Regions from separate parts of the Comamonas sp. 7D-2 genome, predicted to be linked through region 2. Evidence: riboswitches for the same ligand, from Rfam matches in the RefSeq annotation. Region 2 holds a riboswitch; the other holds the start of a gene.

Region 1 (10,433 bases), 460 kb from region 2:
CCCCAGGGACCGAGATGATCGGAGTTGAGGTAGGAGGGCAGAGCATGCGCTGTGGACAGCGCTGAAGAGTCTTTGGCTTGCATGATGTAGGCCTGGTTGACTGAGTGGAGCAAGGTCGTTGTAAGCCCTTGCTGTCCGGGATTCACAGTGTGCGCGCGCCGAATTTTCCTGTCCAAGGCTTCTTGTTTGCGATGCTATGCATTTTGTGCATAACCATCTGAAAGCCGCTCTGGATGTGGGCCAAGCACTGAATTGCTGACATGGAGACCGGAAATTTGCCATCATTGCCGTCATGTCTGAAAACAATGATTGCAAAAGCGGCTGGTGCGGCCCGGCACCGTTTGCCAATACCCCGCCCATAGGTCTGGCTCCCGAGTTGCAGACGCAGGACGAGGTGCTGCCCGACTGGAAGACGTTGTGGCCCGAATTGCCCGAGGACAGCTATGCCACGGCCGATGCGCTGTGGTGGTCGCGCAAACTGGGCACGGCTCAGGCCCAGGGCGCCGACGTGGCGGCGCTGATGCGCGATGCCGCCGATGCCCGTGCCGTGCAAAGCGCGCTGGCGCGTACCTGGAACTGGTGGCCCGCCGATCGCGCGCCGCGCTACTGGAAGTCCGGCGGCCCGGGCCGCAACGCCGCGCTGCTGCATGTGCCGCTGCCCGAGGACGGCATTCGCCAGGGTGTGAATCCGGTGCCTGCGCCCGACACCGTCTTCAATCTGCGCTGTGCCGAGGCCGAGATCGCCCTGCGCATAGGCCTGGATGTGAGCGCCGATCAGGCCGCAGCCCTTGATTACGACAGCGCGCTGGCGCTGGTGGATGCCGCCTGCGTGGCCGTGGAATGGGTGGATGTGCGCTGGCGCGACGGCCTCAAGGCCCCGGCCCTGGCCTTGCTGGCCGACGGCCAATGCCATGGCGGACTGGCGCTGGGCGAGTGGCAGAGCGCTTCCGTCATCGCCGGCCGCGACTGGGCCCGGCAGCTGTGCACGGTGACCGTGAATGACGGCCCGCCACAGCGCTTTACCGGAACGCACAGCCTGGGCGATCCGGCCTGGCTGCTGGTGGACTGGCTGCAGCATGTGGCGCGCGAATACGGCAGCGTGCCTGCCGGCACAGTGGTGACGACGGGAACCTGGTGCGGCTGCATGCCGCTTCAAGCCGGCGATCGCTTCGAGATGGAGTTCGACGGCCTGGGCGCACTGGGCTGGCAGTTCTGATCTGTCCCGGTAGTTTTCAAAAACAGGAGCTGCTAGCGCCTTTTGATGAATGACTTCAGATATTTTTCAATCTGAAAATCATTGAACACAAACGCTAATAGCTCTTTTTTTGAGAGCGATGTGCGAGCTCTGATGGCGGCGGCAGCTGTGTGCGTCACCGGACCTTGATGTGATCCAGCGCCGGTGCCCCGGGCGGATACTTGAGCTCCAGATTGCCCATCACCTCGCGCAACACCGTGGCCACCATCAGATTGCGGTGGGTCTTGGAGTCGGCGGGCACGATGGTCCAGGGTGCCCAGGGTGTGTGCGTGGCGCCCAGCAGCTGGCCGTAGGCCTGCTGATAGTCGTCCCACTGGGCGCGTACCTTGAGGTCGTTCTCGTCGAACTTCCAGTGCTTGCAGGGGTCGTCCAGCCGCTGCTGCAGCCGCTCGCGCTGTTCGTCCTTGCTGATGTGCAGCATGAACTTGACGATCACCGTGCCGGTCTCGCTGAGCATGCGCTCGAAGTCGTTGATCTGTGCATAGCGCTGGGTCTGCTGCTCGGGCGTGAGCCAGCCGTTGACCACAGGCACCAGCACATCCTCATACTGGCTGCGGTTGAAGAGCACGATCTCGCCCGCACCTGGCAACTGCTGGTGAATGCGCCACAGGTAGTCATGCGCCTTCTCGGTTTCGGTGGGCGCCTTCCAGCCCACGGTGCGCACGCCCAGTGGCGACATGCGACCGAAGACCGCGCGCAGCGTACCGTCCTTGCCTGCGGCATCCATGCCCTGCAGGATGACCAGCAGCTTGAAACGCCGGTCGGCATAGAAAATATTCTGCAGCCCGTCCAGAGCCTCGGCCAGCTGGTTCACGCTGTCCTTGTCATATTGCTTGCCCTTGTCGGAGGAGAAGGGCTTGGCGGACGGGTCGAACTTCTGCAACTCCACTGCGGGCCGAGGGTGTCCGGTGGTCGAACGACTGTCCCGTGGCTGGCCCGGTTGCCAGGGCTGCCATAGCTTGCGCAGCGCCTTGTCCTTGGTCTCGAAAGGATAGACCAAGGACAAGGCGGGCGCTTTTGCCGTGGGCGCAGCGGTCCGGCTCACGGTTTTGGCGGCAGGCTTTTTGCGCGGCACAGGCCGGGAGGGCGATGGCATGGCTGCCTTGGAGGCCTGTACCGATTCACTGGTCGGAAACGGCAGGCGCTTGCGCGCTGGCTGGCGATCGGATTCGGCCTGCACGGCAGACGAGGTAGCGGGGGCGGCTTTGGCGGGCTGACGGGGCATGTATTGAAACTCCTGTGCAGTGCAAATTGATTCGCTATGGAATGACTAGCGGCTGGCGCTTGTACATTCTGCTCCTTAAGCTTTTTTGTCTTCAAGACCAGATGTTGGAGGCCAGCCCATGGCGGTTCAGCGCTCGCGCAGCAGTTGCACAAAGCGCCTGGCCGCCAGACCCTGGGCCCGCTCCTTGGACCAGACCCAGTCCACGAACAAGGTCGTGCCGTTGCTGATGTTGAGCACGGGAATTTCCATCAGCGCACCGCTGCCGATATGCGACTCCACCAGGCCCTTGGGCAGCCAGCCCCAGGCCAGGCCTGCACTTATCAGCGAAAGCGCTGCCTGGTGGCTGTCCGTGCGCCAGAGCTGTCGCGCAAACACAAAGCGCGGATCTGTCTGCTGCGGGTCGCGGCTGGCCACCAGTACCTGACGCGTGGCAGCCAGTTGCTCCACCGTGAGCTGTGGCCGTGTGGTGCGGCCCTGCTCATGCTCGGCCAGCGCCTGCTGCCAGAGTTCGAACTGCGGCGACATCACGGCTACCAGCGTCTCGCGGCCCATTTCCTGGAAACCCTCGCGCCCGTCAATGGCGGGCCGCTCGAACACCAGGGCCAGATGGGCGCGGCCCGCATGCAAAAGCTCCAGCGCATCTGCCTGGGGAGCTGCCAGCACCTCAATGGGCAGCGCAGGAAACTCGCGCACCAGCCGGTTCAGCGGTTCGCTCCAGTGCGTGGCCAGCAGTTCGGGGGCGATGGCCAGCGTCAGCCTTTCCTCCAGCCCGGCATGCAGTGCCTGAGCCTGCCAGTTCAGCAACTGCAACTGCTCGGCCAGCAGGCGCGCCTGCGGCTCGAGCGCGCGGGCGGCGGCGCTGGGCACGGGCTCGCGTCCGCTGCGGTCAAACAGCTGCAGGTCCAGCTCTGCCTCCAGCTGGGCAATGGCCATGCTGACGGCCGAGGGCACACGCCCCAGCTTGCGTGCAGCCGCTGAGAAAGAGCCGGCATCGAGCACGGCAAGAAACAGCGGAACCTGGTCGGCGCTAAAGGGCATGGTGTCGATCTGTCAGAAAAATTGAAAGGAACTGACTTTTATCTTCAATTTATAGAACATACACTGCAGCCCATGTCTCAACAAGCCTCAGCGATGGCATCCGCTTCTTCCTCTGCCGTTTCTCTCAAAAATACCGCCGCTTTTGCCACCCCCGCCAAGGCCAAGGGCCTTCAAGGTCCCAAACGTCGCATCCTCTATGTGGGTCTGTACGAAATCATTGCCATCATCGTCTCCAGCCTGATCTTCATGGCCATCGGCCAGAAGGCCAGCGATTCCGGCGTCATGGCCGTGGCTGCTTCGGTGATCGCGATCTGCTGGAATCTGAGCTTCAACCACCTGTTCGAAAAATGGGAATCGCGCCAGAGCGTCAAGGGCCGCTCCCTGATGCGCCGCGTGGTGCACGCCATCGGTTTCGAAGGCGGCATCGCCGCCATGCTGATCCCGCTGATGGCCTGGTGGTTCGGCATCTCGCTGTGGGAAGCTGCAGTGATGGAAGCCGGTCTGCTGGTGTTCTTCATGGTCTACACCTTTGCCTTCAACTGGGCCTTTGACCGCATCTTCGGCTTGCCGGCTTCGGCCCAGGCCGTGGCTGCATGACCGGAGTCAGATATGTCTCTGGCGCTTTTCCATAAAGCGTGAATAGCTATGAAAAAAGGCGTGTTCCTGTTTGACAGGAACACGCCTTTTTTGTGGGCGCAAGCTGCGATCAGCGAACGATGCTGATCATGGCCTGCAGCACAAAGGCGTTGATGATGTCGATGAAGAAGGCTCCGACCAGGGGCACGATCAGAAAGGCCTTGTGCGACGGGCCGTACTGGTTGGTGATGGCCTGCATATTGGCAACGGCCGTGGGTGTGGCGCCCATGCCGAAACCGCAGTGGCCGGCAGCCAGCACGGCGGCGTCATAGTTCTTGCCCATGATGCGGAAGGTCACAAATGCCGCATACAGCGTCATGACGATGGCTTGTGCGGCCAAGATGACCATCAACGGGCCGGCCAGGTCGGTCAACTCCCACAGCTTGAGCGACAGCAGGGCAATAGCCAGATAGATGGATAGCGCGGCATTGCCGAAGACATCGATGGCGCGGTCAAACACCTTGAAGCCGAACATATAGTCCAGCACGTTGCGGATGACCACACCGCCCCCCAGCGCCCAGACAAAAGTAGGCAGCTGGATGGCCGTGCCCTTGGTCAGGCCGGTCATGAATTCGGCAAAGGCCAGGCAGCCAGCGAAGAGGGCCAGTGTTTCCACTGCAGCATCAGCCGTGATCAGGCGCGGGGCCTTGTTGGGTGACTCGAAGTTGGCGACCTCGCTGCCTTCGCTCACCGTGGGAGCATCGGCGCGCAGTTGCTCGGACTCGGTCAGCGGCTGGGCCAGCTGATGGCGCGTGATCAGCCGCTTGGCCAGCGGTCCACCCAGCAGGCCGCCGATGACCAGGCCGAAAGTGGCGCAGGCAATGCCCAGGGTGGTGGCTCCCGTGAGACCGTATTGGTTTTCCAGCACCGAGCCCCAGGCTCCGGCCGTACCGTGACCGCCTACCAGTGTGATGGAGCCTGCGACCAGGCCGATCAACGGGTCCAGTCCCAGCACGGTGGCCAGGCTTACGCCCACGATGTTCTGCATCATGATGAAGACGGCAATCACGCCCAGGAAGATGAACAGCGCAGAGCCGCCCTCACGCAGCTTCGCGAAGTTCGCACTCAGGCCGATGGACGAGAAGAACACCAGCATGAAAGCCGACTGCAGACTGCCCTCGAAGCTCAGTGCCAGTCCCGTGGTCTGATGCAGCATGAAAATGATGGCCGCCACAACCAGGCCGCCGGAGACAGGCTCGGGAATATTGAAGTCGCGCAGAAAGCGGATATGCCTTGTCATGAGCTTGCCAAGCATGAGCACAAGCACGGCCATGATGAGGGTGTAGTACGCGCCGAAGGTCACGTTCATAGGATCTCCTGGGTGTTCCATGCGAGGGCTGAATGGCCTGCCTGGTCATGGCTGGCAATCGGCTGTGCACGGCTGAGCACATGGACCAGACATTTGCTGTCGATGGTGCCAAAGACTCAAAGATAGGGGCTGTAGGTGCTTGTCCACTCATGGCAGGCGGCCCCGTCGGTGCCGGGCTGCCTGAGAGCAGGAAAGCGATGTGCGCCATTCCTTGCGGATGCGCACCATGCCGGGAATATGCTTGAAATGAGATGGTTGCATTCGTGTTTTGCGAAATTACCTTTTGCCCTGCTCCTGTTTTTGGGGTGCGGAAAGTCGAATCTGCTATAGCTGTTCGCAAAGAGCTATCCTGCACAGCCGCGGGGCAAAGCGCCTTGAAGCCCCGATTGCCCGCCCTCGCCGTAGAATGACGGGCTTCACCCCGAGGAGCGCTGCAGCCGGTCATCCCAGAGATGTTTGACCCGTCAGGCTCGGGGTCGCAGATCCGGTCGACGATCTGCTGGCACTCACAACGGCGCTCACCTGTTTTCGATTCTGTTTCTGGTTTTCACACAGGTGAGCTGATGTCCGCTGCTACCCCTTCCACTGCCATTCCTCCCATGCGCCTGTCGGGCCTGGAGCCCGTCTTCATCGGCGATGAGACGCTGTTCGTCAACGTGGGCGAGCGCACCAACGTCACCGGCTCCAAGGCCTTTGCGCGCCTGATCCTCAACGAGCAGTACGAAGAGGCTCTGGCCGTGGCGCGCCAGCAGGTGGAAAACGGCGCCCAGGTGATCGATGTGAACATGGACGAGGCCATGCTGGACAGCAAGGCCGCCATGGTGCGCTTTCTGAACCTGATTGCCTCCGAGCCCGATATCGCCAAGGTGCCGGTGATGGTGGACAGCTCCAAGTGGGACGTGATCGAGGCCGGTCTGCGCTGCCTGCAGGGCAAGGGCATCGTCAACTCGATCTCCATGAAGGAGGGCGTCGAGGAGTTCAAGAAGCACGCCAAGCTGGTCAAGCGCTATGGCGCTGCCGCCGTGGTGATGGCGTTTGACGAAAAAGGCCAGGCCGACACCTTTGCGCGCAAGATCGAGATCTGCGAACGAGCCTACCGCATTCTGGTTGACGAAGTGGGCTTCCCGCCCGAGGACATCATCTTCGACCCCAACATCTTTGCCGTGGCCACCGGCATCGAAGAGCACAACAACTACGGCGTCGATTTCATCGAGGCCGTACGCTGGATCAAGCAGAATCTGCCCGGTGCCAAGGTCTCTGGCGGCGTCTCCAATGTCTCGTTCTCGTTCCGTGGCAACGACCCCGTGCGCGAGGCCATCCACACGGTGTTCCTCTATCACGCGATCGGGGCAGGCATGGACATGGGCATCGTCAATGCCGGCATGGTCGGTGTGTATGACGACCTGGAGCCCCAGCTGCGCGAACGCGTGGAGGATGTGGTGCTCAACCGCCGCCCCGATGCGGCCGAGCGCCTGCTCGAGATCGCCGACAGCGCCAAGGGCGCGGCCAAGGACGACAGCAAGAAGCTCGAGTGGCGCGGCACGCCCGAGGCACCGAAGACCGTGGGCGAGCGTCTGTCGCACGCCTTGGTGCACGGCATCACCGACTTCATCACTGAAGACACCGAAGAGGCCTACCAGCAGATCGTGGTGCAGGGCGGCGGTCGCCCGCTGCACGTGATCGAGGGCCCGCTGATGGATGGCATGAATATCGTCGGCGACCTGTTCGGCGCCGGCAAGATGTTCCTGCCCCAGGTGGTCAAGTCCGCGCGCGTGATGAAGCAGGCCGTGGCCCACCTGGTGCCCTATATCGAGGAAGAGAAGCGCCAGCAGGAAGCGGCGGGCCTGGACGTGACCAGCAAGGGCAAGATCGTCATCGCAACCGTCAAGGGCGACGTGCACGACATCGGCAAGAACATCGTCACCGTGGTCCTGCAGTGCAACAACTTCGAAGTCATCAACATGGGCGTGATGGTGCCCTGCCACGAGATCCTGGCGCGTGCCAAGGCCGAGGGGGCGGACATCATCGGTCTGTCGGGACTGATCACTCCCAGCCTCGAAGAGATGCAGTATGTGGCCGGCGAGATGGACAAGGACGACTATTTCCGCATCAAGAAGATTCCGCTGCTGATCGGCGGCGCGACCTGCTCGCGCGTGCATACGGCCGTGAAGATTGCCCCCAAGTACGACGGCCCTGTGGTCTATGTGCCCGATGCCTCGCGCTCGGTCAGCGTGGCGCAGAGCCTGCTGGGCGACGGCAAGCAGGCCTATCTGGACGAGCTGAGCGCCGACTACGACAAGGTGCGCACCCAGCATGCCAACAAGAAGAAGACGCCGCTGTGGACGCTGGAGCAGGCCAGAGCCAATGCCGCCGTGGTGGGCCATGCGCCTGTGGTGCCGCGCACCCTGGGCCGCCGCGTGTTCAAGAACTTCGACCTGGCTGAAATTGCCCAGTACATCGACTGGGGCCCGTTCTTCCAGACCTGGGATCTGGCGGGTCCCTACCCGGCCATCCTCGACGATGAGGTCGTGGGCGTGGAGGCGCGCAAGGTGTTGGCCGATGCCAAGCTCATGCTGCAGAAGATCATTGACGGCCGCTGGCTGCAGGCCAATGGCGTGATGGGCCTGTTCCCAGCCAATCGCGTGGGCGACGACATCGTGTTCTACACCGACGAATCGCGCAGCCAGGTGCTGACCACCTGGTACGGCATGCGCCAGCAGACCGAAAAGCAGGCCGTGGACGGCCCGGATGGCCGGCCCGTGATGCGCCCCAGCCGCTGCCTGGCAGATTTTGTGGCCGCCAAGGAGTCGGGCATTGCCGACTATGCCGGCCTGTTTGCCGTGACCGCCGGCATCGGCGCCGAGAAGAAGGACAAGGAATTCGAAGCCGCGCTGGACGACTACAGCGGCATCATGTTCAAGGCCCTGGCCGACCGCCTGGCCGAAGCCTTTGCCGAGTGCCTGCACCAGCGCGTGCGCAAGGATCTGTGGGGCTATGCCGAAGACGAGAACCTGAGCAACGAGGAGCTCATCAAGGAAGCCTACAAGGGCATTCGCCCCGCGCCCGGCTACCCTGCCTGCCCCGATCACACGGCCAAGATCGACCTGTTCAAGGCGCTGCAGGCCGATGAAATCGGCATGACGCTGACCGAGAGCCTGGCCATGAACCCGGCATCCAGCGTGAGCGGTTTCTACATCGGCAACCCCGAGGCCAGCTACTTCAACGTGGGCCAGATCGGCGAAGACCAGCTCGCCGACATGGCTCAGCGACGTGGCATGGATGTCGAGGAACTGCGCCGCTATCTGGCGCCGAATCTGGGCTGAACCAGCTTCGAGATCGCACTTCGCAAATGAAAAAAGCCAGGGTCGACCCTGGCTTTTTGGTTTGGAGAGCGTTGCTCAGAGGCGTTGCTTGAGCACGGGGGCGAGCGTGGCACGCAATCGGCCGCCGGGCTCCTCGGTCTCGGTCGCACGGATTTCCAGCGAGCGTTCCACCATGCCTATATGTTCCAGCAGCAGCGCCTTGGCACCCTCGGTGTCGCCGCGTTCCAGGGCGGCCACGATGCGTTCGTGCTCGGCGCAGGACTGGCTGGCGCTGTGCGTGGATTGGTAGAGCGTGGCAGCCAGGGTGGTGCGTGCCGTCAGATCGCGCAGCGTGTCGGCCAGCAGCCTGTGGCCCATCTGTTCGGCCAGGCAGACATGGAAATCCGCAAGCAGGAAGGCACGCGTGGCGCTGTCCGCCCCGGCGATGGCTTTCTGCTCCTGGGCGATATGGCGGCGCAGTCTGGTGATGACGCGCTGCAGCGGCTTGCCGGCTTCCTGCAATATGCCGGTCTCGATGATTCGCCGTGCAGAGAATGCATCCATGGCCTCGGCAGCCGAGGGCTGGACCACGTACCAGCCCCTGCGGGCCTGGACCTGGACGAAGCCGCGAGCCTGCAGTTGCATCAGCGCTTCGCGCACCACGGTGCGGCTGACGTCGAAATTGTTGGCAAGCTCCTGCTCTCCCAGCCGCTCCCCGGGTGCCAGTTTCTGGGCCAGGATGGCTTCGACGACGCGTTCCGCGATGTGCTGTGGAGAGGCAGGAGTCATTGCTTGGTTCAGTGGCTGGAGTGAGGGATGGGGACTACGACAGGCGGCACGATAGCAGATGCATGGTCTTCTTCTTCGGTCAGTGGCTCGGCCTTGCCGTCAAGTACCGCATGGGCACGTTCGCGGTCGATGTCTCCCTCCCAGGCAGCAATCGCCACGGTGGCCACGCAGTTGCCGATCAGATTGCCCAGGGCGCGTGCAATACCCATGAACCAGTCCACCGACAGCACCAGCACCAGGCCGATCGCAGGGATGGCGGGAATGGCATGCAGGGTGGCGGCCAGCACCACGATGGCCGAGCCTGGTACGCCGTGTGCGCCCTTGGAGGTCACCAGCGCGATGGCCAGAATGGTCAGCAGGTCGGACATGCTGATCGGGGTGTTGGTGGCCTGGGCGATGAAGACCGCAGCCAGTGTGATGTAGATGGAAAACGCGTCCAGGTTGAACGAGTAGCCGGTGGGAATCACCAGGCCCACGGTGGAGTCGCGCACACCCATATTGCGCAGCTTGGCCATGATCTGGGGCAGCACGCTGTCGGAGGAGGTTGTCGCGAAGACGATGGTCAGCTCCTCGCGCAGATAGCGCAGCAGCTTGATCAGGCTGAAGCCTGACAGGCGCATCACCAGACCCAGCACCACGAACACGAAGATCAGCACCGAGACGTAGAACAGCGCCACCAGCATGCCCAGCTGCTTGAGCGAGCCTATGCCGTACTGGCCCACGGTGAAGGCGATAGCGCCCAGCACGCCCAGAGGTGCCAGCTTGATGATGATGCCCATGACCTTGAACAGAGCCATGGACAAGGCGTCCACCAGCGCGGAGACGGGCTTGCCGCGCTCACCCAGCATGGTCAGCGCGCAGCCGAACAGCACGGCGAAC
Region 2 (10,433 bases):
ATTCAATCTCAAGGATCAGCTCAAGCCCGCCATGCCGCAGCTGGTCAAGCTGCTGGGTCAAGACAGCAATGCAGGCTTTACGCTGGAGTCTGGCGGCTAACTACGCGGCTGTAGGCCGGCCCTTGCCGGCCCTCTGCAGTCCGGGCGCGCCAGCTTCACCGGCTGCACCCCTTCAACAGCAACAATGGTTCAGCGCTTGCGCTTGGCGGTCTGGGAGACCTTGCGCGCGGGCTGATTCGCGGACGCCGCGCGCGCCTTGGAGGCGGCAGCGCCCTGCGCCACACTAGGATGGCGCTTCTTGCCCGAAGCATTGAGCGTGGCCGGGCACTCGTCCTCATCGGCGTCCAGCTGCCACAGCTCCACGGGCTTGATGCCCAGGCCCAGCATGCCCAGCTCCTGGGCCGCGGCCTTGCTCAGGTCGATGATGCGACCTGGCGCGAAGGGGCCGCGGTCATTGATACGCACCACCACGCTCTTGCCGGTCACGGAGCTGCGCACGCAAACGCGCGTTCCGAAAGGCAGGGTCTTGTGCGCTGCCGTCATGTCCATGCTGTCAAAGCGCTCGCCGCTGGCCGTCTTGCGGCCGTGGAACTGCCCGCCATACCAGGAGGCCAGCCCCTCCTGGTCGCTTTCTCGCGGAGGGCTCAGCTCGTACTTGCTGCTGTCTTCGGGCAGGTCTGCCTTGTCGGCATCCGCAGGCTTGTTGGCCTTGACGCCCAGGCCTTTGTCGCGATAGTTGCTGCGCGCATAGGCGTCGGGCAGCAGGGGGCCGGAGACCGTGGGCTGCGCGCCCTTTTTTCGGGGCTGGCTCTGAACGACGGGGGGCTGTTCCTCGGACTTTTCCTGCAGCGGAGCACAGCCGGCCATGGTCGCGGTGACGACGGCAAGACCTATCCACTGACAACAACGCAAGCGCCAAAATTTCGGTTGCACGGGCGCAATCTCCTTGAAAGCTCAAGTGAGAGCCGCCCAAGACCGGCCGCCTCGCGGCCGGCAAGCTTTTGGCTTACAGGCCCAGACGGTCGCAGATCTCCAGAGTGGCGACGCTCTGGTTCATCGTATAGAAGTGCAGCCCGGGAGCACCCTGGCTGCGCAACTGCTCGCATAGATGAGTCACGACATCCAGACCGAACGCACGAATGGAAGCGGTGTCATCTCCGAACGCCTGCAGACGCAGACGAATCCAGCGCGGAATCTCGGCACCACATGCATCCGAGAAGCGCATCAGCTGCGTAGAGCTGGTAATAGGCATGATTCCTGGCACGACCGGCACGTCGAGCCCCAGGGCCCTCACCTCATCGACAAAGCGCATGTATGCGTCGGCATTGTAGAAGTATTGCGTGATGGCGGAATCTGCACCAGCGCGCACTTTAGCAACAAATGCGTCCAGATCGCTGCGAGGGGACTTTGCTTGGGGGTGAGTTTCGGGATAGGCGGCCACTTCGATGTGAAACCAGTCGCCGAACTCCTGGCGCACGAAAGCCACCAGATCGCTGGCGTACTGGAACTCGCCGCCCAGGCCGTAGCCGCTGGGCAGGTCGCCGCGCAAGGCGACGATGCGCTTGACGCCCATGGCCTTGAGTTCGTTCAGCTCGGCGCGCACTTTTTCATGCGTGGCGCCGATGCAGGAGAAGTGCGAGGCCGCGCCCACACCCTCGTTCTGAATGTCGCGCACCATGGTGAAGGTGCCGGCCTGAGTGGAGCCGCCCGCGCCATAGGTCACGGAGCAGAACTCGGGCTTGCGCGCATACAGGGCCTGGCGCACGCCCACATGCTTGGCAGCGCCCTCGGGCGTCTTGGTGGGGAAAAACTCGAAGCTGACGGGAAAGCTCATGGCGGTCTATGTCTCTGAATCCTGGATCATGTGCGGGCGTCGAAGGCTCGGCACCCGCCACGCTTTTTACTCAACGCTCAACGTTCGTTGCGCTTTTTCTGCTTGCTGCGGGCCGGGCCGGGTTGGCCGAAGCTGGCCACCTCGGGGTCTTCATACAGCTCCTGCTTGGCGCGCTGGGCCTTGATATCGGCACGCGAAGGGCGCTTGGCGGCTGCCTTGACGGCCGGCCTGGCCGCAGCGGCCTCGTCGGCAGCAGCGGGGGCCGGAGCCTTGACTTCGGCGCCCTGCTGCGCCCAGACAAAGAATTCGTGATTGCCGTCGCCGCCTTCAATGGACGAGTCCAGCCACTGCTTGACGCTCAGCCCCAGATCTCCGAGGCAGTCGCGAATGCGTTTTTCGACCTCGGCGTACAAGGCCGTGTCGCGCACGATGCCGCCCTTGCCGATCTGGCCGGGCTGCAGCTCGAACTGGGGCTTGACCAGCATCAGCAGCTGGCCATGGGGCTTGAGCAGCTGTACCACGGCAGGCAGCACCAGGGTCAGCGAGATGAAGGACAGATCGCCGGTCACGAAATCGAAAGCCGGGCTGATGTCGATATTTTCGGTGCCGGGCTTGCGGCGCAACTCCACCGGAGCCAGACCTTCGGCCCGGGCCTTGGCCTTGGCGGCGCGCTCGGCCTTGAAGCTCTCGACATCCTGTTCCTTGGCATCGTCGCTGTCGTCATAGTCTTCATCGACTTGACCGCCGTTGCGCATCCAGGCATAGGGAGCGATGGGCTGGGTGTCGTTGTCCTCTTCTTCCTCGATGACTTCGCACAGCGCCTCGTCGCAAGCCTTCTCCAGCAGCTCGGGCGTCAGCGCGCGGGCGTTGAAGCCCTCGACGCAGACCACGCGTTCGTCATTTTTCAGGCGCTCGTGCAGCTGGCCGTGGCCCACGTCGAGGCCGATGACCTGGGTCGCACCGGCCTGCAGCAGGCAATCGGTGAAGCCGCCCGTGCTCTGCCCCACGTCCAGACAGCGCAAGCCCTTGACGCTGAGGCCGGTCGCGGCCAGCGCGCCCTCGAGCTTGAGCCCGCCGCGCGAGATGTATTTGGCCTCGGCGGCGTCCAGCAGCTGCAGCTCGGCACCGGCAGGAATGTCATCGCCGTTCTTGGCCACTTTCTTCCATGGCGCCAGCGGCGTCAGGCGCCATTCCACACCCGAGGCAATCAGGCGCTGGGCCTGGGAACGGGTGGCAGCATGACCTGCTTCAACCAAAAAAACATCTGCGCGCATAGCGTCGCTTCCTTTGAAATCAACCGCAGCCATACGCTGCAGGCAAGATAATCTGTTTTTTTATAGCTGCCTGCGCTTACCCTGTCTTAATTTCAGACAGAAATTCATCTGAAATCAAGATACGACAAGCGCAAGAAGCTATCAAATAAATCAACACAGCCCCAATACTGGCGCACACCAAACAAGGGACAGCGAGCAAGAGCCGCCTCGCAGCGAGGACTGCCCCAGCGAGGCTGTCGTCCCCCTCCGGCGAAGCCAGAGAGGGGGAAGGCGCAAAGCGCCTAAGGGGGGGTTAATAGCGATACGTTTCAGGCTTGTAAGGGCCTTGCTTGCTCACGCCGATATAAGCGGCCTGCTCGTCGCTCAGTTCGGTCAGCATGGCGCCGACCTTCTTCAGGTGCAGGCGGGCGACCTTTTCGTCCAGGATCTTGGGCAGCACATAGACCTTGCCCACTTCGTAGGCGTCGGGGCGGGTGAACAGCTCGATCTGCGCCAGAGTCTGGTTGGCAAACGAGTTGGACATCACAAAGCTGGGGTGGCCGGTGGCGCAGCCCAGGTTCACCAGGCGGCCCTTGGCCAGCAGGGTGATCTTCTTGCCGTCGGGGAACTCGATCTGGTCCACCTGGGGCTTCACTTCTTCCCACTTGTACTTCTCGATCGAAGCCACATCGATTTCGTTGTCGAAGTGACCGATGTTGCAGACGATGGCCTGGTCCTTCATGGCAACCATGTGCTCGTGGCGGATGATGTCCTTGTTGCCGGTGGTGGTCACGAAGATATCGGCCTTGTCGGCAGCGTATTCCATGGTCACGACACGATAGCCTTCCATGGCGGCCTGCAGGGCGTTGATGGGGTCGATCTCGGTCACCCAGACCTGGGCCGACAGCGCGCGCAGAGCCTGGGCCGAGCCCTTGCCCACGTCGCCGTAGCCGGCCACGCAGGCCACCTTGCCGGCGATCATCACGTCGGTGGCGCGCTTGATGCCGTCCACCAGCGATTCGCGGCAGCCGTAGAGGTTGTCGAACTTGGACTTGGTCACCGAGTCGTTGACGTTGATGGCGCGGAACAGCAGCGTGCCCTTGGCCGACATTTCGTTGAGGCGGTGCACGCCGGTGGTGGTCTCTTCGGTCACGCCCATGATCTGGGCCGACTTGCGGCTGTACCAGGTGGGATCCACGGCCAGCTTGGCCTTGATGGCGGCGAAGACGATGCGCTCTTCTTCCGAACCGGGGTTGGCCAGCACGGACAGGTCCTTCTCGGCGCGCTTGCCCAGGTGCATGAGCATGGTGGCGTCGCCGCCGTCGTCCAGGATCATGTTGGGGCCTTCGCCTTCGGTGCCGGCAGCGCCGAATTCAAAGATGGAGTGGGTGTAGTTCCAGTAGTCTTCCAGCGACTCGCCCTTGATGGCGTAGACAGGCACGCCGGTTTCGGCGATGGCGGCAGCTGCGTGGTCCTGGGTCGAGAAGATGTTGCACGAGGCCCAGCGCACTTGTGCGCCCAGTGCCGTCAGCGTCTCGATCAGCACGGCGGTCTGGATGGTCATGTGCAGCGAGCCCGTGATGCGCGCGCCCTTCAGGGGCTGGGCAGCGGCGAACTCTTCACGCACAGCCATCAGACCGGGCATTTCGGTTTCGGCGATCCTGATTTCCTTGCGACCCCAGGCAGCCAGGGAAATATCGGTAATGGCCGAATCAGCGGGGTTGAAGCGCACGGCAGCGTTCATGGTTTTCTCCAAATCTTGAATGAAAAACCACGTTCTGCAGCAGAGGGGGAATAAACCGGCTCACCGCACAGAAAGCGTGGGCGAGCGTCGTTGCGGGATGAAATCCGAGCCTCACGCCCCGCGCAGACCAGCTCATGGCTGGCCGGGGGAACGCTGCAACGCTCCTCGGATGGACGGCGATTATAAAGGAATCAGCCTTCCAGGCCCACCAAGCGATAACCGACTTGCAACTCGGTTACCAGATGCCGGGGCTGGGCCGGATCGAGCTCTATCTTCTGGCGCAGGTTGGCCATGTGCACGCGCAGATAGTGGGGGCGGTCCAGATATTCAGCGCCCCAGACCTGCAGCAGCAACTGGCGATGCGTCAGCACCTTGCCATGGCCGGCAATCAGGGCCGCCAGCAGGCGGAACTCTATGGGCGTCAGGTGCACGGCCACTCCGTCGCGCCTGACATCGTGCGCCGCCAGATCCACCACCACCGCGCCGAAACGCGCACAGCTGCCGGGCTTGTCTGCCGCCGATGCCTGCTGGCGGCGACGCAGCATCACGCGCAGCCTGGCCAGCAGCTCGGGCACGCCAAAGGGCTTGGTCAGGTAGTCATCGGCCCCGGCGTCCAGCGCCGCCACCTTGTCCTCTTCCCGCTCGCGCGCGGACAGGATCAGAATCGGCAGCTGGCTCCAGGCGCGCAGCTCGGCAATCACGGTCTTGCCATCCGCATCGGGCAGGCCCAGGTCCAGCACCACGGCGTCGGGCTGGCGGCTGGCGGCCTCGATCAGGCCGCGCCTGGCGGTTTCTGACTCGAACACCTGCCAGCCTTCGTCCTCCAGTGCCAGGCGCACAAAGCGGCGGATGCTGGCGTCGTCTTCAATCAGCAAAATGCGGGGTGCGGCGCTTGTCATGTTCGGATTTGCATGTGATGCACGGGATTGTCGGCTCATTCGTCCATCGCCGGCTGCTCGGGCACGGGCAGGTGTACGCTGAAGACGGTGCCCGGACCGGGCTCTGCCTGTGCAACCCGCAATCTGCCGCCATGGGCTTGCACAATCCGCTGAGCCAGAGCCAGTCCGAGCCCCATGCCGAACACGGCACTCTCCGCCTGCCCACGCGTGAACGGCTCGAACAGTTGCTCAGCCGACAGATGCCCGGGCAGACCCGGCCCCGCGTCCTGCACGCTCAGCACGCAGTCGCCATCGGCCACGCTGGCTGCCACGGTGATCGTCGTGCCTTCGGGCGTGTACTTGATGGCGTTGTCCAGCAGATTGACCAGCACACGCTCCATCAGCACGGCATCGAGCTGCAGCAAAGGCAGATCGGCCGGCAGCGAGGTCTGCAGCGCATGAGCGGCCAGTCGCTCGCGCATCTGCGCCAGCGCGCTGCCCACCAGTTCGTCCACCGGCAGCCATTCACGCTTGAGCTGCACGCCGCCTTGCTGCAGGCGCGCCATGGCCAGCAGGTTGTCCACCAGTTGCTGCAGCGCCTGTGCTTGATTGCGAATCTGCACCAGCATGTGATGCGCCGGCCCCTGCGGCGCATGGGGCAAGGCCGCCTGGGCCGCGCCCAGGATGCCCGTCAGCGGCGTGCGCAGATCATGCGAGACGGCCGAGAGCAAGGTGTTGCGCATGCGTTCGCCCTCCATGGCGATCTGGGTCTGCTGCGCCACCTCCACAAAATGCACACGCTCCAATGCCAGGGCAATCTGGCTGGCACAGGCTTCAAGCAGACGGCGCTCCTCGGGCACTCGCAATCGTTGCGGCACACGCAACTGCAGTACCAGCACGCCACGCGAGCGCACGGGCGCCATCAGCGGCACATAAAGTGCCGGCGCAGCTGCCAGGGTATCGGTTCCATGGCCGGCCATCTGGCCATGCTCCATGCTCCAGCGACCCACGCTGGTGTCGATCTGAGCTTCGCTGCCAGGCGCCAGCTGCAGGCGCTCATCGGCATCGGGAACAAGCAGCCCAGTCTGGGCATCGAAAACGCCTGAAATCGTAGTCAGTGCGATCTGCGTGACCTGCTCCTGCGTCAGCGCACCCGACAGGTCACGCGCCAGCCTGGCCAGCGCGCCGGCCCGCCTTTCGCGCTCTGCGGCCACGCGTGCCTCGTGGCGCAGCCGCGCCGTCAGCTGGCCGCAGACCAGTGCCACACCCAGCATCAGGCTGAAGGTGAACAGGTATTGCGTATCGTTGACGCTAAAAGAGTTGCGCGGCGGCACAAAGTAGAAATCGAACAGCAGCACTGACAGCAGGGCCGCCCATGCTCCGGGGCCGCGTCCCCAGCGCACGGCGGACAGCACCACCACCAGCAGGAAAAGCATGACCACATTGGCAGGGTCGAACACTCGCAGCAGCAGCTCCGCCACCGCTGTAGCGGCCAGGCAAGCCAGGGTCACACCCGCATAGCCCTTCCACGGAATGTTCTTTTCACGCGCCGCCGGCAATCGCAAGGTGCTCTCGTTCTTGCTTTGCTTGACGGACAGCAGCAGCACGTCCAGGCCGGGATCCAGCGCAGCGATCTGTTCGGACAGGCTGGAGGCACGCCAGCGCAGCCAGCGGCTCAAAGGTTCATGCACACGCGCCAGCACCAGATGACTGGCATTGCGCTCACGCGCAAAGTCCACCAGAGCCTGGGCCACATGGGCACCGGGGATGGTGGCCGTTTCCGCGCCCAGACGCGCCGCCAGCGCCAGGGTCTTGAGCACGGCCTCCTGCGCTGCCCGAGGCCTATGCTGGCGCTCCGGCGCATCCACATAGACCACCACCCAGTCGGCCTCCAGCCTTCTCGCCAGGCGCGCCACCTGGCGCACCAGGGCATCGTCACCTGCGCGGCCGCCCACGCCCACCAGCAGGCGCTCGCGCGTGGGCCAGACATCGCCGATGGAGCGCTCGCGGCGGTAGTCACGCATGTCCTCATCGACACGATCGGCCGTGCGGCGCAAGGCCAGCTCGCGCAGCGCCAGCAAATTGCCCTGGCGAAAGAAATTGCGCGAGGCCCGCTCGGCCTGCTCCAGCGGGTAGACCTTGCCCGACTTGAGGCGCTTGAGCAACTCCTCGGGCGGGATGTCGACCACGATGACCTCATCGGCATCGTCAAAGATATGGTCGGGCACGGTCTCATGGACCTGTATGCCCACAATGCCGCCCACCACATCGTTCAGGCTTTCCAGATGCTGAACGTTGAGCGTGGTCCACACCTCGATACCCGCCTCCAGCAGCTCCTGCACATCCTGCCAGCGCTTGGGATGGCGCGAGCCGCTCACATTGCTGTGTGCCAGCTCGTCGAGCAGCAGCACCTCCGGGCGGCGTGCCAGAGCTGCATCCAGATCGAACTCGTCCAGTTGCCTGCCCTGGTAGACCAGCGTGCGCCGCGGCAGCAGCTCCAGGTCGTGCAGCTGCTGCTCGGTCTCGGCACGGCCATGCGTCTCCACCAGCCCCACCAGAACCTTGCGCCCGGCCTGCCGCTCGCGCTGCGCAGCCGCCAGCATGGAATAGGTCTTGCCCACTCCGGCATTGGAGCCAAAGTAGATGCGCAGCTTGCCGAGATGGGCGCGCTGCCGATCTGCCTGCAGTTGAGCGACCAGCGCGTCGGGGTCGGGGCGCTGCGCTGCGGATGATGGTGTGGATGAAGGCATCAGGCGATCAGCGTATCACTCAAGTCCGCTCAGAACCCGGCACTCAGGCCCAGCAGCCAGCCGCTGCGTGCCAGATCACGCCATTGGCCACGACTGTTGACGGCGCTGTAGTAGCGGGCATCGGCCGAGGTACCCGCATACGCAAGCGATGCTGTCCATGGGCCCCAGGCCCTGGATAGCGAGATGCGCCAGTCGGCATAGGAAACATCGCTGTAATTGCGCACCCAGGTATAGCCGCCATGCAGGCCCAAGGTGGCGAGATCGCCCAGCGGATGCTGATAGTTCAGATCCAGATACTGGCTGCCGCGGCTGCTGCCTGCCGGCTGCAGCGCAGTGGCGAACGCCGAGTCGGCGGTACTCTCGCCCAGGCCGAAATAAGGCGTCAGTGCCACGGACCATTTGATGCTCAGACCACCATGAGTCGCTCCCAGATAGAGCTCGGTGGTGTCAAAGCGTTTGCTGCTGCCATCGCTTGCGCCCAGGCGTGCGCCGGGATAGCGGTACTGCAAAAGCCCGGCATCCAGCAACCAGTCAGGCACGAGCTCGCAGCGCCAGCCACCATAGATATCGTGCTCCAGCCCCTGGCCCCGGCCGTAGCTGCTGGTAGAGACATTGGACAGCGACGTGCCCAGATAAAAGCCCTTGGGCAAGGCCAGTTCCACTGCGCCCTGCACGGCCGCACCTTGCCAGGTCTGCGAGATGCCGCGAAAGCGGTAGTCACTGATCAGGCTCAGCGAGCCGGTCAGGGAAGACCTGCTGTCGGCCTGCGCAGTGGCTGAGCTTTCAGAAGCAGATTGCGCTTTTGTTTCCTCGGCAGCAGAGGGCTTTGCACAGCTCAAGGCAATCATCAGCAACGCAGAGCCGATGACCCAGGAGCGCGAGGCGTGAAATGGTTTTTGGGGATGAGAGAGACGCATGATGGTGAAGCAAACAGATCAGACTTGCCGCGTCCACAGGGAACGCGGACAAGCCCGAGAAACGAGAAAGCAAGGCCTGGATATGACTTAGACGAGGCCCAGAACGGCCAGCAGCATGTCGATGAGCTTGATGCCAACAAACGGCACGATCAGCCCGCCCAGGCCGTAGATCAGCAGGTTTCGGCGCAGCAGCAGGGCCGCACCCACGGCGCGATACTGCACACCACGCAAGGCCAGCGGCACCAGGGCGATGATGATCAGTGCGTTGAAGATCACGGCGCTCAAGATGGCGGAATCGGCGCTGTGCAGCTGCATCACGTTGAGCGAGGCCAGTTGCGGATAAGTGCCCACAAAGGCGGCCGGAATGATGGCGAAATACTTGGCCACATCATTGGCAATGCTGAAGGTGGTCAACGCGCCGCGCGTCATCAGCATCTGCTTGCCGGTTTCCACCACCTCGATCAGCTTGGTGGGGTTGGAGTCCAGGTCCACCATATTGCCGGCCTCTTTGGCAGCCTGGGTGCCGCTGTTCATGGCCACGGCCACATCGGCCTGGGCCAGGGCCGGAGCATCGTTGGTGCCGTCCCCCGTCATGGCCACCAGGCGGCCCGCCGCCTGGTGCGAGCGGATCAGCTGCAGCTTGTCTTCGGGCCTGGCTTCGGCCAGGTAATCATCCACCCCTGCCTCTGCGGCAATGGCGGCAGCCGTCAGCGGGTTGTCGCCCGTCACCATCACCGTCTTTATGCCCATGCGGCGCAGCTCGGCAAAGCGCTCGCGCATGCCCGGCTTGACGATGTCCTTGAGTTCGATCACGCCCAGAACCTTGGCGCCATCGGCCACCACCAAAGGCGTGCTGCCCTTGCGCGAGACGTTGTCCACGGACAGTTGTACCTGAGCCGGGAAGCTGCCTCCCAGCGCCTCGACATGTCGGCGCACGGCATCGGCGGCGCCCTTGCGCAAGCTGCGCAAGCCTTGCGGGCTCTGCAGATCCACCCCGCTCATACGCGTCTGAGCGGTAAAGGGTACGAACTCGCCCGGAAAATCCGCACTGCTGCGA

What was found. A riboswitch is a leader RNA that binds a small molecule or an ion and turns the genes downstream of it on or off. The one in region 2 is predicted to bind S-adenosylhomocysteine.
Region 1: it holds a riboswitch for S-adenosylhomocysteine, as region 2 does, so the genes downstream of both, metH (methionine synthase) here and ahcY (adenosylhomocysteinase) in region 2, are expected to answer to the same signal.

What each region holds. Positions count from the first base shown of each region.
Region 1 is NZ_CP094238.1:135,532-145,964, forward strand. It holds gene MPZ60_RS00600 (Glu/Leu/Phe/Val dehydrogenase) at 1-83, opposite strand, end outside; gene MPZ60_RS00605 (fumarylacetoacetate hydrolase family protein) at 293-1,216, shown strand; gene MPZ60_RS00610 (PPK2 family polyphosphate kinase) at 1,371-2,480, opposite strand; gene MPZ60_RS00615 (LysR family transcriptional regulator) at 2,607-3,518, opposite strand; gene MPZ60_RS00620 (PACE efflux transporter) at 3,612-4,115, shown strand; gene gltS (sodium/glutamate symporter) at 4,225-5,463, opposite strand; S-adenosyl-L-homocysteine riboswitch at 5,881-5,990, shown strand; gene metH (methionine synthase) at 6,027-8,786, shown strand; gene MPZ60_RS00635 (GntR family transcriptional regulator) at 8,862-9,554, opposite strand; gene MPZ60_RS00640 (C4-dicarboxylate transporter DctA) at 9,563-10,433, opposite strand, start outside.
Region 2 is NZ_CP094238.1:599,208-609,640, reverse strand. It holds gene MPZ60_RS02780 (23S rRNA (adenine(2030)-N(6))-methyltransferase RlmJ) at 1-100, shown strand, start outside; gene MPZ60_RS02775 (septal ring lytic transglycosylase RlpA family protein) at 190-867, opposite strand; gene metF (methylenetetrahydrofolate reductase [NAD(P)H]) at 1,007-1,834, opposite strand; gene MPZ60_RS02765 (TlyA family RNA methyltransferase) at 1,912-3,108, opposite strand; gene ahcY (adenosylhomocysteinase) at 3,401-4,831, opposite strand; S-adenosyl-L-homocysteine riboswitch at 4,907-5,004, opposite strand; gene MPZ60_RS02755 (response regulator) at 5,023-5,730, opposite strand; gene MPZ60_RS02750 (sensor histidine kinase KdpD) at 5,766-8,459, opposite strand; gene MPZ60_RS02745 (TorF family putative porin) at 8,489-9,376, opposite strand; gene kdpB (potassium-transporting ATPase subunit KdpB) at 9,464-10,433, opposite strand, start outside.